Regions from separate parts of the Bacillus sp. AMCV2 genome, predicted to be linked through region 2. Evidence: riboswitches for the same ligand, from Rfam matches in the RefSeq annotation. Region 2 holds a riboswitch; each other region holds the start of a gene.
The links. A riboswitch is a leader RNA that binds a small molecule or an ion and turns the genes downstream of it on or off. The one in region 2 is predicted to bind S-adenosylmethionine.
Positions count from the first base shown of each region.

Region 1: linked by a shared signal. The riboswitch ahead of metE (5-methyltetrahydropteroyltriglutamate--homocysteine S-methyltransferase) and the one ahead of AC0OMA_RS06165 (bifunctional homocysteine S-methyltransferase/methylenetetrahydrofolate reductase) in region 2 are both predicted to bind S-adenosylmethionine.
Region 3: linked by a shared signal. The riboswitch ahead of mtnW (2,3-diketo-5-methylthiopentyl-1-phosphate enolase) and the one ahead of AC0OMA_RS06165 (bifunctional homocysteine S-methyltransferase/methylenetetrahydrofolate reductase) in region 2 are both predicted to bind S-adenosylmethionine.

Region 1 is NZ_JBVYIB010000002.1:1,379,977-1,385,301, reverse strand. It holds gene thiX (HMP/thiamine ABC transporter permease ThiX) at 1-136, shown strand, start outside; gene rsbRB (RsbT co-antagonist RsbRB) at 169-1,002, opposite strand; gene isp (serine protease Isp) at 1,225-2,184, shown strand; SAM riboswitch class I at 2,317-2,472, shown strand; gene metE (5-methyltetrahydropteroyltriglutamate--homocysteine S-methyltransferase) at 2,600-4,888, shown strand; gene AC0OMA_RS07345 (histidine phosphatase family protein) at 4,929-5,325, opposite strand, start outside.
Region 2 is NZ_JBVYIB010000002.1:1,173,656-1,178,980, reverse strand. It holds partial or broken gene AC0OMA_RS06175 (CvfB family protein) at 1-787, opposite strand, end outside; gene AC0OMA_RS06170 (YajQ family cyclic di-GMP-binding protein) at 886-1,377, shown strand; SAM riboswitch class I at 1,484-1,601, shown strand; gene AC0OMA_RS06165 (bifunctional homocysteine S-methyltransferase/methylenetetrahydrofolate reductase) at 1,691-3,529, shown strand; gene AC0OMA_RS06160 (GNAT family N-acetyltransferase) at 3,620-4,069, shown strand; gene AC0OMA_RS06155 (GNAT family N-acetyltransferase) at 4,074-4,922, shown strand; gene AC0OMA_RS06150 (MFS transporter) at 5,034-5,325, shown strand, end outside.
Region 3 is NZ_JBVYIB010000002.1:1,421,985-1,427,309, reverse strand. It holds gene AC0OMA_RS07590 (YkvA family protein) at 1-50, shown strand, start outside; gene mtnD (acireductone dioxygenase) at 91-627, opposite strand; gene AC0OMA_RS07580 (methylthioribulose 1-phosphate dehydratase) at 642-1,271, opposite strand; gene mtnX (2-hydroxy-3-keto-5-methylthiopentenyl-1-phosphate phosphatase) at 1,229-1,936, opposite strand; gene mtnW (2,3-diketo-5-methylthiopentyl-1-phosphate enolase) at 1,933-3,150, opposite strand; SAM riboswitch class I at 3,235-3,335, opposite strand; gene mtnE (methionine-glutamine aminotransferase) at 3,374-4,570, opposite strand; gene AC0OMA_RS07560 (carbon-nitrogen family hydrolase) at 4,665-5,325, shown strand, end outside.

The sequences.
Region 1 (5,325 bases), 210 kb from region 2:
GAAAGGTTTTACAGGAAGCAGAAACCGGACATATTACAGGACATTGAGCGTGAACCGGCGCGACTGGCTGTTCTTTTGCCTCGTTCTCTTGTTATTCGCAGGATCTTTTCTCGTATCTTTCTGTTTTGCCTCATAAAAAATCCGCTATCGACGATAGCGGATTTTTTCTTATTGATGATAATTTAATGCTTGGGCAAGGTTGGTTTTAATAGTAATATTCGAAAAGTCAATCCCCAGCTGTACAGCAGTTTGCGCAATTTCAGGCCTGATTCCTGACAGGGTTGACCGGACACCGATCAGATTAAGCGCCTCAATCAATTTAAAGATCTGGTGCGCCACCATCGTATCCACCACAACAACACCTGACAGATCGATTAACAGATGCTCCACACGTCTTTTCGCACAAGCTTGAAGCGTGTTTTCCAGAATAAACTTCGCCCGTTCGGTATCAATGTCACCGACAAGCGGCAGCAGAGCTGTTGATTTGCTCAGGGTAATGACAGGTGAGCTTAATTCCAATATCATTTCTCTTTGGGCGTTTAATTGCTGCTTGGCATTCATTTCAGCGTGATCAACGAATGTATAAATGGTGAAATCAAATACTTTTACAATCAAATCTGCCCATTTTTGCTTCTCTCCCGGTTCAAACGCTGATTCATTTTCTTCTGCGAACTTCTCAAAATACTTCGTATATAATCTCCTGTTTCTCATAAACTCCCGAATGACATACTGAACCGGTGTGTCGAGATGTTTTTGATCGTTGGTCAGCTCAATGACCCACTCTTGAAACTCTTCGAGAAATTGTTTTTCCGGTAAAACATACATGTAATTCAGATGCCGGTAAAATTCTCTGTCCTGCTCTTTCAATTCTTCCGTTACTGTTGCATTATGTAGGGCGTAAAGCGAATTCGGATCACTTTCCTCCATCGTTTCAATCCATTCCTCGGCCATTTGTTCCACATGCTCTGAAAAAAATGCATATAATTTTTCATTCAGTTTCATGACACTGCTCCTTTCCCCAACACTATTATAACTTGACTTACAGTTGAATCCCAGTCATACACGCCGAAGCCATCCAATATTTTGAAGATTACTAATTCTTTGGTGTGTATCCTATTTTTTCAAAATGCTTCAAATGGCTCTGTCCGAGCGCTTGCTTTTTTCATATAATATGAGGCAACACCCTTGAATCCACTTGAAAGCATAAAAAAGGAGGGCTTTTTTATGAATGGTGAAATCCGCTTGATCCCGTATGTGACGAATGAGCAGATCATGGATGTAAACGAGCTTCCTGAGGGCATTAAAGTGATTAAGGCGCCAGAAATGTGGGCAAAAGGGGTAAAAGGCAAAAATATTAAAGTTGCTGTATTAGACACGGGCTGCGACACAAGCCACCCTGATTTAAAAAATCAAATCATCGGCGGAAAGAACTTCACGGATGACGACGGCGGCAAGGAAGATGCGATTTCCGACTACAACGGACACGGCACACACGTCGCCGGAACAATTGCAGCTAATGATTCAAACGGAGGCATTGCCGGAGTCGCGCCTGAGGCAAGCCTATTGATTGTGAAGGTTCTTGGCGGCGAGAACGGCAGCGGACAATACGAATGGATAATTAACGGCATCAACTACGCGGTGGAACAGAAAGTCGACATCATCTCAATGTCCCTTGGAGGGCCAAGCGATGTGCCAGAGCTAAAAGAAGCAGTGAAAAACGCAGTGAAAAACGGAGTGCTTGTCGTTTGTGCAGCGGGAAATGAAGGTGACGGCGACGAACGCACAGAAGAGCTTTCCTACCCCGCAGCTTATAATGAAGTGATTGCAGTTGGATCTGTTTCTGTAGCGCGAGAATTATCAGAATTTTCTAACGCAAATAAAGAGATTGACCTTGTGGCACCAGGAGAAAACATCTTATCCACCCTTCCCAACAAGAAGTACGGTAAGCTGACCGGCACTTCAATGGCTGCCCCTCATGTCAGCGGTGCGCTTGCTTTAATCAAAAGCTATGAAGAAGAATCATTTCAAAGAAAGCTTTCTGAATCTGAGGTTTTCGCACAGCTAATCCGCAGGACACTTCCTCTTGATATTGCAAAAACGCTGGCAGGCAATGGATTCCTGTATTTAACAGCTCCTGATGAGCTCGCAGAAAAAGCAGAGCAATCACATTTGTTGACCCTATAAGATTATTTTTCTTATATAATATACACCACATCATGTAAATAAAAATTTCAAATTCTATGTTGACAATGAATTTGAATTACTGTTAAGATTACCAACAAATGATTCAACTTTTCAAAAAATTAATAACATTTTCTCTTATCGAGAGTTGGGCGAGGGATTGGCCTTTTGACCCCAACAGCAACCGACCGTAATACCATTGTGAAATGGGGCGCACTGCTTTTCGCGCCGAGACTGATGTCTCATAAGGCACGGTGCTAATTCCATCAGATTGTGTCTGAGAGATGAGAGAGGCAGTGTTTTACGTAGAAAAGCCTCTTTCTCTCATGGGAAAGAGGCTTTTTGTTGTGAGAAAACCTCTTAGCAGCCTGTATCCGCGGGTTAAAGAGAGTGTTTTACATATAAAGGAGGAGAAACAATGACAACCATCAAAACATCGAATTTAGGATTTCCGAGAATCGGACTGAACCGGGAATGGAAAAAAGCACTTGAAGCGTATTGGAAAGGCAGTACTGATAAAGATACGTTTTTAAAGCAAATCGACGAACTATTTTTATCCGCAGTAAAAACACAAATTGACCAGCAGATTGATGTTGTGCCTGTTTCTGATTTCACACAGTATGACCATGTACTCGACACAGCAGTCAGCTTCAACTGGATCCCGAAACGGTTCAGACATTTGACTGACGCTACCGATACATACTTCGCTATCGCCCGCGGAATCAAAGACGCTGTATCTAGTGAAATGACAAAATGGTTTAATACAAATTACCATTACATCGTTCCGGAATATGACGAGAGCATTGAGTTCCGTCTGACAAGAAACAAACAACTCGAAGATTATCGCCGGATCAAACAGGAATACGGTGTGGAAACAAAGCCTGTGATTGTCGGCCCTTATACGTTCGTTACGCTCGCTAAAGGCTATGAACCGTCCGAAGCAAAAGCGATCCAAAAACGCCTTGTGCCATTATATGTACAGCTTTTGAAAGAACTTGAAGAAGAAGGCGTAAAATGGGTTCAAATCGATGAGCCGGCGCTCGTTACCGCCTCTAGTGAAGATGTCCGCGGCGCAAAAGAGTTATTTGAAAGCATTACAAGTGAGCTTTCATCCTTGAATGTGCTTTTGCAGACGTATTTTGATTCTGTTGATGCGTATGAAGAGCTGATCTCTTACCCGGTTCAGGGAATTGGCCTTGATTTCGTTCACGACAAAGGCAGAAACCTGGAACAGCTTAAAACACATGGTTTTCCGACAGACAAAGTGCTGGCAGCCGGCGTTATCGACGGACGCAACATTTGGAAAGCGGACCTTGAAGAGCGTCTCGATGCCGTTCTTGATATTCTCAGCATTGCAAAAGTTGATGAACTGTGGATTCAGCCTTCCAGCAGCCTGTTGCATGTTCCGGTAGCGAAACACCCTGATGAGCATTTGGAAAAAGACCTATTGAACGGATTGTCCTACGCAAAAGAGAAGCTGGCCGAGCTGACAGCTTTGAAAGAAGGTTTAGTATCAGGAAAAGCGGCGATCAGCGAAGAGATTCAGCAGGCTAAGGCTGATATCCAGGCGCTTAAACAGTTTGCAACAGGCGCCAATTCTGAACAAAAGAAAGAGCTTGAGCAATTAACTGATAAAGACTTCAAGCGCCCGATTCCGTTTGAAGAACGTTTAGCCCTGCAAAATGAATCTCTCGGCCTTCCGCTTTTGCCGACGACAACGATCGGCAGCTTCCCGCAGTCTGCTGAAGTGCGGAGCGCACGCCAAAAATGGCGGAAAGCTGAGTGGTCCGATGAACAGTATCAAAACTTTATCAATGCGGAAACAAAAAGATGGATTGATATTCAGGAAGAATTGGAGCTTGATGTCCTTGTTCACGGCGAATTTGAACGGACAGACATGGTCGAATACTTCGGTGAAAAGCTGGCCGGTTTCGCCTTCACTAAATATGCCTGGGTTCAATCATACGGCTCACGCTGTGTCCGCCCGCCAGTCATTTACGGAGATGTTGAATTTATTGAACCGATGACAGTGAAAGACACAGTCTACGCACAGTCATTGACTTCCAAGCATGTAAAAGGAATGCTGACGGGCCCGGTTACAATCTTAAACTGGTCTTTCCCTCGAAACGATATCTCGAGGAAAGAAATCGCCTTCCAAATCGGGCTTGCCCTTCGCAAAGAAGTTAAAGCGCTTGAAGACGCAGGCATTCAAATCATTCAAGTCGATGAACCAGCGCTGCGCGAAGGCCTTCCATTGAAAACCCGCGATTGGGATGAGTACTTGACTTGGGCGGCAGAAGCATTCAGATTAACCACTTCTTCCGTGAAAAACGAGACACAAATTCATACACATATGTGCTACAGCAACTTCGAAGATATCGTTGATACAATCAATGATCTTGATGCCGATGTGATTACAATCGAACATAGCAGAAGCCACGGAGGATTTTTAGATTACTTAAAAAACCACCCGTATTTGAAAGGGCTTGGCCTTGGTGTATATGACATTCACAGCCCTCGTGTGCCGTCAACTGAAGAAATGTACAATATTATCGTTGATGCGCTTGCCGTCTGTCCGACTGACCGCTTCTGGGTAAATCCGGACTGCGGATTGAAAACAAGACAGCAGGAAGAAACGGTTGCAGCATTGAAAAACATGGTTGAAGCCGCAAAACAGGCAAGAGCACAGCAGACACAGCTAGTATAATTTGAAAAAACCATCTGCATTTGGCAGATGGTTTTTTCTATTAGAAAGCGGAAATCGGTTTCCGATGCTTCCCGTCCCCTTCTATTATTATTTCGGCTGTTCCATTTTCATCAAATTCCACAAGGCTCAATGATGTATCATGTATGTAAGCAGAATTCCATATGTCATTAACGCGTCTTCCCTTTATGATATTTAACAGCATTAATATAAAGACAGAATGGGTAACCAAGAGAACATTACCGGAAGAATGGCTGTCTAAAATCGTTTGGAGTGCCAGCCTTACCCGGTTTTCAAAGTCAAAAAACGTTTCACTTCCCTGCTGGCGATAAGCTTCGGGATAATGAAAATAAGCGTGAAAAAGATCTGGTTCGTCCCTTTCAATATCCTCTTGTTTTTTCCCTTCCCATGAGCCCAGTGACATTTCTCTGAACATATGA
Region 2 (5,325 bases):
ATCGTCAGGCTGGCTTTTGTCACTGTACGGCATGGCACCGTTTCTCATTCTCATATACGTTAGAATGCACTCAGCATCAACTGACATTGCATCCTGTTTTCTCGGTAGCAGCGACAAGTTTACTGAACCGTCTTCTTTCACTTGAATCACCCGTCCTGTGACTCTTGAACCCAGTCTTGGCTCCTCTTTTCTTTCTGACGGGTGAATAAAACAGCGGATACCGTCATCCGTGATCACGAATGAACCCGATGCGATCAGCCTGTACACCGTACCTGTCAGCTCTTTATTCATCAGATCTTCTGAAGCGTCGGTAAACAGTTCGCTGATGATATCTTCCGGCGCTGGTTTCGCAAACATGCGCCCCCGGTTCGTCACCTTCAGCATACAGTAAAGTTTGTCCCCTTTTTGCGGCCAGACATCTTCGTACGGGGGCAAATGCTCAGTTGCGACTAGTGCGTCCTTCGATAAACCGACATCAACGAAAACGCCCATATCTTCCACTTTATCTACCACTTCAACCCAGCCATATTCATCCGCGCTGATGACCGGAATTTTCATCGTGGCCGCAAGCCTTTCCTGCTGGTCGACGTATATAAAGACTTCTACTTCGTCTCTGTCCTCGATATCCTCAGTCATTTCACTGTTATGTAAGAGAATCGTATCTTCCCCATCGGTTAAAAAGTAACCGAAGTCGGTTTGGTGATCTATACTCAAGGTTAATTGCTGCCCTGGTCTCATGCTATCGTCCTTCCTGTTCCGCTTATTCCTCTGCGGATTTTGTTAACATTTTTTCCAATCATCACAAATTGATTCTTTGTTCTGTTGGAAGTTTCTCTTTATTCTACTATAATCAACACATAAGTTAAATGTTATGGAGGTTTTCATATGGCAAAAGAAAGCTCATTTGATATTGTATCCAAGGTGGAATTGCCTGAAGTGCAAAACGCAATCCAAATCGCACTGAAGGAAATCAGTACCCGATATGACTTTAAAGGCAGCAAAAGCGACATTTCTTTAGATAAAGAGGAGCTGGTCCTCGTTTCCGATGACGAATTCAAATTAAGCCAGCTGAAAGATGTGCTGGTCAGCAAATTGATTAAACGAAACGTACCGACAAAAAACATTGATTACGGCAAGGTTGAAAACGCGTCAGGCGGAACGGTACGCCAGCGTGCAAAGCTTGTTCAAGGCATTGACAAGGACAACGCAAAAAAAATCAATACGATCATCAAAAACTCCGGACTGAAAGTAAAGTCTCAGGTGCAGGATGATCAAGTGCGTGTCACCGGAAAAAACAAAGATGACCTGCAGCAGCTTATCTCAGCTGTGCGGGGAGCAGATCTGCCAATTGACGTTCAATTTATAAATTTCAGATAAATTTTCTGATTCCTATTGATTATTGTCTTTATTTTCGGTAAATTTGGAGAAAGGGAAAAACGCCAGGTATCTTTTGGCACTTCCTGACACGAAAATTTCATATCCGTTCTTATCAAGAGAAGCAGAGGGACTGGCCCGACGAAGCTTCAGCAACCGGTGTAATGGCGATCAGCCATGACCAAGGTGCTAAATCCAGCAAGCTCGAACAGCTTGGAAGATAAGAAGAGACAAAATCACTGACAAAGTCTTCTTCTTAAGAGGACTTTTTTTATTTCTCTTTTTTCCTTGCTGATGTGAATAAAGGAGGCAGACAATGGGACTTTTAGAAGATTTGCAAAGACAGGTGTTAATCGGTGACGGCGCCATGGGGACACTCCTCTACTCCTATGGCATTGACAGGTGTTTTGAGGAGCTCAATATTTCAAAGCCGGAGGAAATTCAGCGCATACATAAAGCGTACGTTGAAGCGGGAGCCAACATTATTCAAACGAATACGTACGGGGCCAACTATATTAAATTATCCAGACACGGGCTTGAGGATGACATCAAAAAAATGAATCAGGAAGCCGTAAAGATCGCGCGGGCTTCAGCAGGCGATGCATACGTGCTTGGAACGATGGGCGGCATACGCACATTTAATAAAAACGCGTACAGTCTTGACGAAATTAAGCGCAGCTTCCGCGAGCAGCTGTACCTGCTGCTGCATGAAGAGCCGGATGGCTTGCTGTTAGAAACATATTATGATTTGGAAGAAGCCCGTGAAGTGCTGAAAATCGCGCGCAAAGAGACTGATCTTCCGATTATGCTCAATGTCTCCATGCACGAGCAAGGCGTATTGCAGGACGGAACGCCGCTTTCTGACGCATTGCGCTCGATTGCGGATCTCGGAGCTGATATTGTCGGCATTAACTGCCGCCTCGGCCCTTATCACATGATTGAAGCGCTCAGCGAAGTGCCGATTTTTGATGACGTATTCTTATCCGTTTATCCGAACAGCAGTCTTCCTTCGCTTGAAGAGGGACGGCTCGTCTATGAAACAGACGACACGTATTTTCAAAACAGCGCGTCAGAATTCCGTAAGCAAGGCGCGCGGATTATCGGCGGCTGCTGCGGCACAACGCCGAATCACATCCGGGCGATGGCGGAAGCAGTTGGCGGGCTGGCTCCGATTACGGAAAAAGAAGTCAAAACCCGGGCGAAAGAATTCATTTCTGTTCATCATGAGCGAACCGAGCCCGGCCTGGATGAGATCGCGGCGAAAAAACGCTCTATTATCGTAGAACTGGACCCGCCAAAAAAACTAAGCTTTGACAAATTTCTATCGGCGGCGGCTGAATTAAAAGAAGCGGGAATCGATGCCCTGACACTCGCCGACAATTCTCTGGCGACCCCGCGGATCAGCAATGTTGCCTGCGGCGCCCTTGTCAAGCAGCAGCTCGATATGCGTTCCCTTGTCCATATTACGTGCCGTGACCGTAACATTATCGGCTTACAGTCACATTTAATGGGCCTTGATACGTTAGGGCTGAATGACGTGCTTGCTATTACAGGTGACCCTTCTAAAATCGGGGATTTTCCTGGTGCGACGTCTGTATATGATTTAACATCTTTTGATTTAATCAGGCTGATCAAACAATTCAATGAAGGTCTGTCTCTGTCTGGAAAACCGCTCGGCAAGAAAACGAATTTCTCAGTTGCTGCTGCATTTAATCCTAACGTCCGCCATCTGGATAAAGCGGTAAAACGGCTTGAGAAAAAAATAGATTGCGGCGCAGATTATTTTGTTTCTCAGCCTGTCTATTCCGAGCAGCAGCTTGTCGATATCCATAATGAAACAAAACATCTGAAGACGCCGATCTATATCGGCATCATGCCGCTGACAAGCAGCCGGAATGCCGAATTCATCCATAATGAAATTCCCGGCATTAAGCTGTCTGATACGATTCGCGAAAAAATGGCCCATGCCGGTGAAGATAAAGAAAAGCAAAAGGCGGAAAGCCTTGCGATTGCACGCTCCCTGCTGGATACGGCATGCGAGCTGTTCAACGGCATCTACTTGATAACGCCTTTCCTCAGATCTGACTTAACCGCTGAGCTCACTTCATATATTCAGCAAAAAGATGAGCAGCGCCAAAATATCTTTTTGCATTAATCCCTTAAAAGACTGTCTGATCCAATCGGGCGGTCTTTTTCAACGGGATTCGTGTTACGATATAGAAAAACAGTCATGAGGAGGATCATTATGCTCGAAGTCAAAACCATTTCCGCGGAAGATACATATGAAATCCGGCACCGCATTCTGCGCCCCCATCAATCCATTGAACAATGCAAATATGAAGAGGATCATGCAAAAGGCTCCTTTCATCTCGGCGCGTTTTTTGAAGGGAAGCTGATCAGCATCGCTTCTTTTTCCCCGCAAAATCAGCCATTAATAACAGAATCCCCAGCATATCGGCTGAGAGGTATGGCAACGCTTGAAGGATATCGCGATCAAAAAGGCGGGAGCACGCTGATCAAACACGCGGAAGAGAAACTGGCAAAGAACGGCGTTCAGGCAGTCTGGTGCAATGCCAGAAGCCATGTGAAAGGCTACTATTCAAAACTTGGCTGGGAAGAACTCGGCGAACCGTTTGAGATTCCCGGCATAGGCACACATATCATCATGTATAAAAAACTCGAAACAAGCAGGTGATCTTATGAACGTAGTGGATGAGCTGATTGAGCTTCATGAAGAACATGTTTCCGGCTTATTGCGGCTTTGCGGGCAAGCCGGGTGGCCGGATTATGGCGAACAAGAGCTGAAACTGCTTGTTCAGCAGGGACGCTTTTTCGGTTATCAAAATGTCAGCGGTGATATTATTTCCTGCATCGGCTTGTTTTTGTTTGGCCGTCTTGCTTCTATCGGCCTCGTTATCGTGGACAAAGAATATCAACGGCTCGGTCTCGGCCGGCGTATGGTAAACGCCTGTATCACCCAAACGGGTGAAAACACCGCCATCAGGCTTTGCGCCACAAAAGAAGGTTTGCTCCTTTATGAAAAAGCAGGTTTTCATACGGCAGGTTCAGTGCGAAAGTACAGCTGTCACAGTTTTCAACCTTATACAAAAAAGCTTGACGCTGAACTGACATCCTTTAGAGAACAAGACTTTCACGACTTAACCGCGGCGGATCTGGCTGCCTTTGGCGGAGATCGATCAAACCTTTTGCAGCAGCTTATTTCTGCTTCATGCGAATGTATCATCGCCAGAAATCATGACGGACAGCTAATTGGCTACGGACTTTCTGTACAGACACCGGCCAATTTGAAATTCGGTCCCATCATCGCTCCATCATCAGATGTTGCAGCACAGATAATTAACAGGCTGGCGGCCGGCAAACAAGGGCCGGTGCGAATCGATATACCGAGTGAACACACGTCTCTGCATGACAGCCTGATAGAAATGGGCTTTCATAAAGATGATGAACCTCCGCTTTTGTTCTATCAGAAAAAAGCACCTATTCAAAATGGACACTTATATGCTTTGATTTCACAGGCGCTCGGTTAACCCTCTTTTTTCCCGAACAGGTATCTTCTGTTCGGTTTTTTGCTGTCTGATCGCTGAATAAACGAAGCCATCAGGGACATTCTAAGCAGAAGAAAAGGAGTGTGCTCTGAGATGGAATCATCAAAACAAAATAACGGAATGACGATTGTAGCAATCGGTTCAATCCCTTTAATATTAACCCTAGGAAACTCGATGCTTATTCCGATTTTGCCAAAAATGAAATCTGAACTTCATTTATCACAATTTCAAGTCAGTCTCGTGATCACAGTATTTTCCTTGATTGCAGCATTTGCGATTCCGATTGTCGGTTATCTCGCAGACCGATTCTCAAGGAAAGTCATCATTATTCCCTGCTTAATTTTGTATGGTGCCGGCGGTTTGTTAGCCGGGTTTGCGGCAGGTT
Region 3 (5,325 bases), 250 kb from region 2:
CACTGATTAAAAAAGAACTGTCACAGTATGAAAAGTGGCGTTTGCAATAAATATAAAAAGCCCCGTTCGATGAACGGGGCTTTCTCATGCTTATTGATTCACGCTGTCTTTTTCATAAATAGGAACCCAGCCTTCAGTTGTGACAAAAATTCTCACCGCGACAACTTTGCGGTCCTCCTGAAGCGTGAAGTAATGGCGGATATTCTCAGGCACAGAGATTAAATCTCCAGGGTTTAAACGGACATCAAAAAACGTGCCGTCCTTGCCTTGAATGACAAAAATACCGTGTCCGCTTACAATAAAACGAACCTCATCATCTGTATGGTGATGCTCTCTTTTAAAGTTTTCAAGCAGTTCATCAAGTTTCGGATTGCTGTCTGACAATGAAATAACATCCTGTGCTTTATAGCCGCGGCGGGTTGAGATATCTTTAATTTCAGTTTCAAAGGTATCAAGAATTTGCTGTTTTTCTTCTTCTGTCAGGTCATACTTCTCTGAAAGATGTTCCGGAAGCTTCGTGATATCCCATTGCTCATAAATAACCTCTTGACTGTCCAGAAAGCTTGCTACTTCCTCTTGATTTTCAATCGTTGTATTTGCCTCATCATGAATTTGAATTGTAGCCATTTCAATTCCTCCTTTTATTTAACCAGCTGATGCTGGAGTGTTTTCAATTTCAAATGGTAGCTGAACAAAAATTCATACGCTTCAAGCACTCTTTTTGCCTCAAATGCTGTTCTCCCCCAAGCCGTAATACCATGATTTCGGATCAGAACAGCTCCTGAATCTTCTGAAATCTCTTCCGCAAACAGTGCCGCAAGCGTCGGGATATGTGCCGGATTTTCTATAATCGGAATGGTCACTTCTTCGTTCTCTTCCCACAAGCCGAGTGCTTTTATAATTTCCTGGCCTTTGAATGTGATTTTCTTTTGGTCTCCGTATAACTCTGAAATCACATTATTGTTTACCGTATGGACATGCAGGCAGCATCCGGCATTGGTTTTATTGTACAAATGTGTATGCAAAAGCGTTTCTGCTGACGGTTTCAGAGAATGCCCGCTTTCAGCAGGCTCTCCGTTTTGGTCGACCAGCAGAAAATCTTCAACCGTCTCTTTGCGTTTATCTTTTCCGCTTGCAGTGACGAGAAATGTTAAAGGCTCATCTGTAACCTTAATTGACAGGTTGCCGCTAGTCGCCGGAAACCAATCTCTCTCTGCCAATTCCCGTTTTACTTCAGCGAGCTCTCGCCAGCGTTCTTGTTTTGCAGCCATTCCTGTACCTCCTTTACATTCTCAATTTCCTTTCTTATCTCATAAAAATCTTGATACGGAAGATGATTGAGGTTTTGCTCTCGGCATTCGTTTAATAAATAATCCCTTGCAAAGCATAGGTCAGACAGCTTTGCTGCCTCCACATCTGTAACCGAATCACCGATCATGATGATATATTGGTTCGGTTCAGAAAGTTCATGGATGACTGACGGCTTACAGCACCCGCATTGATTGCTGCAGGTGCCCTTGCAGGAATGAGGCCAGTCAATATGGATATAGTCATTGTCAAATGAAGCATGGTTGCAATAAATGCGGTCTTTCTCCACAATGCCTTCAAGCAAAGGATATACAAAAAAGTCCATTCCACCGCTTATGACATAAAACGGAATCTCGTGCTCATTGATAAATGCTACAAATTCCCGAAAGCCTTCCCTGATTTTTGCATCTTCCAATACAAAACTTGTAATCTCTTCTTTTAAACGGCTGGGCAGAAGGCCGAACATCCGCCCGACACCTTCCTTGATCGACAGCGTTTTGGAAAGCACGCCGTCTTTTAATGCCACCCACTCTGGGGGAGCAAATGTTTTCATGATATTTATAATGTTGTCGTTCATCGTGATGGTTCCGTCAAAATCACAAATAATAAAAGGTTTTCGAGTCGTCATACGGCTTCAACCTTTCCCCATTTATCTAGCGCAAGCTTAAGATCCTTGCATTGTTCGGCTTTTTCATCAATCGGCTGGGCCTCTAGGACTGCATCAATAATGGCTCTGAAGGCTCGCCCCCCGCCTTGGACACCGTTCGGATGTCCATGTACGCCTCCTCCGGCGTTAATAATGTGGTCTATGCCGAAATCACGCATTAATAGCGGAACCATGCCGGGATGAATGCCTGCTGACGGAACCGCAAATGTTTGGTTAAAAGCATCCTCTCTCACACATTCTTCATGAATCGCCAGTGCGTCCGCTCTTGGAAGCGCAACCGAACCATATGGAGACGGAAAGAGGCTGAAGTCAGCACCGCAATATCGGTTTAATTTTCCGAGTAAAAGAGCGTGAGAAAAACCGTAAAACGGAGAAGACGTAAACGCTCCGCTGACTGCTGGATGCGCCATAATCGGAACTGGGATTTCAGGATCTTCCGCAAGGCCTTGCATAACGTCCAAGCCGTAAGCGAAGACATTAAACAAAAGCGCATCCGCTCCCAACTCGGCGGCGCGTCTCGCTTTGTCTTTCAGATCAGTCGTACGTCCGGTCAAATTCACCGCATACAGCGTTTTATGTCCGGTTTGCTCATACGTTTCTTTCAATATTTGTTTTCCTTCTGCAATTCTTGTTTCAAAAGGTGCTAGACCTGTCTCAAAGAAAATTTCATCGTCTTTAATCAAGTCAACTCCGCCAAGCGCCTGCTGCCGGAGCTGTTCTTTAATATCACTCAGGTCCCTTCCGATTACGCCTTTAAATATGCTCATTAACAGCGGTCTCTCAAACTCTCCCAGCAGCTTCCGGATGCCGTATACGCCAAACTTCGGTCCCGGCAGTGCACGCTTAAATGCTTCAGAGAAGTGAAGATCGATTAATTTGATTTTTCCGTCCAGCGACAGCTTGCCAAACACTGTTGTCAGCAAAGCCGGAATATCCTGAGAGAAATTGATTTCAGGATAGGCAATTGTGATGACCGCTTGTTTTTCTGATGCAGCAGTTCCCTCTCTCTCCTCAACTTTTATCACCCGTCCCTTGTGCTTTTGCATTTGCTCCTGTTTTACAAGGGGCAGATCAGTCCAGGAGCCTACTGTCAATCCTGTTGCGATTTGTTCTGCTTTCTTCTCTGTATCGGCTCCCGGTTCGGTCAGGAGATATGTCGCTAATAACTCACTCATGCCAGAGCTCCTTTCATTTTCATCCATATCAAAAAACCTCTTCAAACTGCAATCGCGTCTAAAGAGGTTTCGTTTCTCGTCCGAATCTTATCTCTCAGCCGCTAGCTGCAAGAATTAGCACCGTGCTTTATAAGTCGGTTGCCGGGCTTCATCGGGCTCGTCCCTCTGCCTGCTCTTGATAAGAAAATATAGATTTTATAAATTATTTTGAATTATCCCATCGTTATAAGGTCTTGTCAATGCTTTTTTGGGTAAACAGGTTCAGTTTGCCAATTCGATAAGCGGCTTCCTTAAGTCTTTCTTCACTTGTTAAAAGTCCGACTCTGACGTAGCCCTCGCCATATTTACCGAAGCCATTTCCAGCCGCAACCGCCACATTCGCTTTTTCCAGCAAAAGATCTGAGAACTGCTCAGAAGTATAGCCTTCAGGCACAGGCAGCCATGCAAAAAAAGAACCTGCAGGAGCTGTTACATCCCAGCCGATTTCCCGGCATGCCGTGATCCAAGCGTTTCTCCTGCTCTCATATCTGGCATTTTGCTCTGCCACACACGTCTGATCGGCTAACAGTGCCTCTGCTGCAGCCTCCTGAGTCGCTCTGAAAAGACTGACAAACATATGGTCTTGATAAAGATTGATCGCTTCAATGACCGAAGCGTTTCCGACGGCAAAGCCAACCCGCCATCCTGCCATGTTATACGTTTTTGACAGCGTGTAAATTTCAATTCCGATATCCTTCGCACCTTCAGTCTGCAAAAAGCTTAAAGGCTTGCAGCCGTCAAATCCTACAGCGCCGTAAGCAAAATCGTGAACGACGCAGATTCCGTTTTCAGTCGCAAAACGCACGGTATCTTCAAAGAACTCGGAAGTAGCAACAGCTCCGGTCGGATTATTCGGATAATTTAAATACATCAATTTCGCCTGTTCCCTTGCTTCAGCGGCTATGCTGCTGTAATCAGGGAGAAACGCCCTGTCCTTTACGAGCGGCATCATTTCCATCTTCGCTTTTGCAAGTGTGACACCCGACCAGTAATCAGGATAACCCGGATCGGGAACCAAAATCGTATCACCGGGATTCAACAAGCATTGCGGGAGCTCGACTAGACCGGCTTTTCCGCCGAATAATACAGCGACTTCGGTTTCCGGATCCAGATCAATGCCGTATTCTCTTTTGTAAAATGCAGCAGCCGCTGACTTCAGACGGTATGAGCCGCGAAAAGACGAATATTTATGATTCTCAGGATCAGCAACAGCTCGTTTCATCTCCTCGACAATATGTTCAGGAGTCGGCTGATCTGGATTTCCCTGTCCTAGATTGATAACGTCATGTCCTTCTGCGAGCTTTCGGTTCACTTTCTGCACCAGAGAAGCGAAGAATTGTTTAGGCAATTCCTTCAATACATGAGACTGTTCAAATTTCATCTATTCTCACCTTCTAAAAAAATCTTGAAATGATAGTCCATCATCATATATGGTTAAATGAAAAAAGTAAAGAAAAATTTGGGGTGTTAAAAAGATGAAATGGACGATATCTTGTCTTCAATTTGATATTTCATACGGAAAACCTTCGGAAAATATAAAAAAAGCTGAATTTTTCATCGAAAAAGAAAGCAAACATGCTGATGTTCTTGTTCTGCCTGAATTATGGACGACCGGATATGATCTGGCCAATCTTGATGAACTCGCTGACGAAGACGGCCGCTCCGCTCAGAGCTGGCTGAAGAAAACGGCAAAAAAACATGGTGTTCATATTGTCGCCGGATCGGTCGCTGTCAGGGAGAATTCTGATGTTTATAATACAATGTACATCGCGGATAAGGAAGGGCAAATCATTAAAGAGTACAGAAAAGCCCATCTTTTTCAGCTGATGGATGAGCATCTGTATTTATCAGCCGGTTCCGAAGACGGATACTTTGAGCTTGACGGCGTCAAAAGCTCAGGATTGATCTGTTACGATATCCGTTTTCCGGAATGGATCAGAAAACATACGACAAAAGGCGCCAACGTGCTGTTTATTTCTGCGGAATGGCCTCTTCCCCGCCTTGATCATTGGAAAAGCCTGCTTATTGCGCGGGCCATTGAAAACCAATGCTTTGTCGCAGCCTGCAATTGTACCGGTTCAAATCCGGATAATGAATTTGCAGGTCATAGTCTGATTATTGATCCATGGGGGCGTG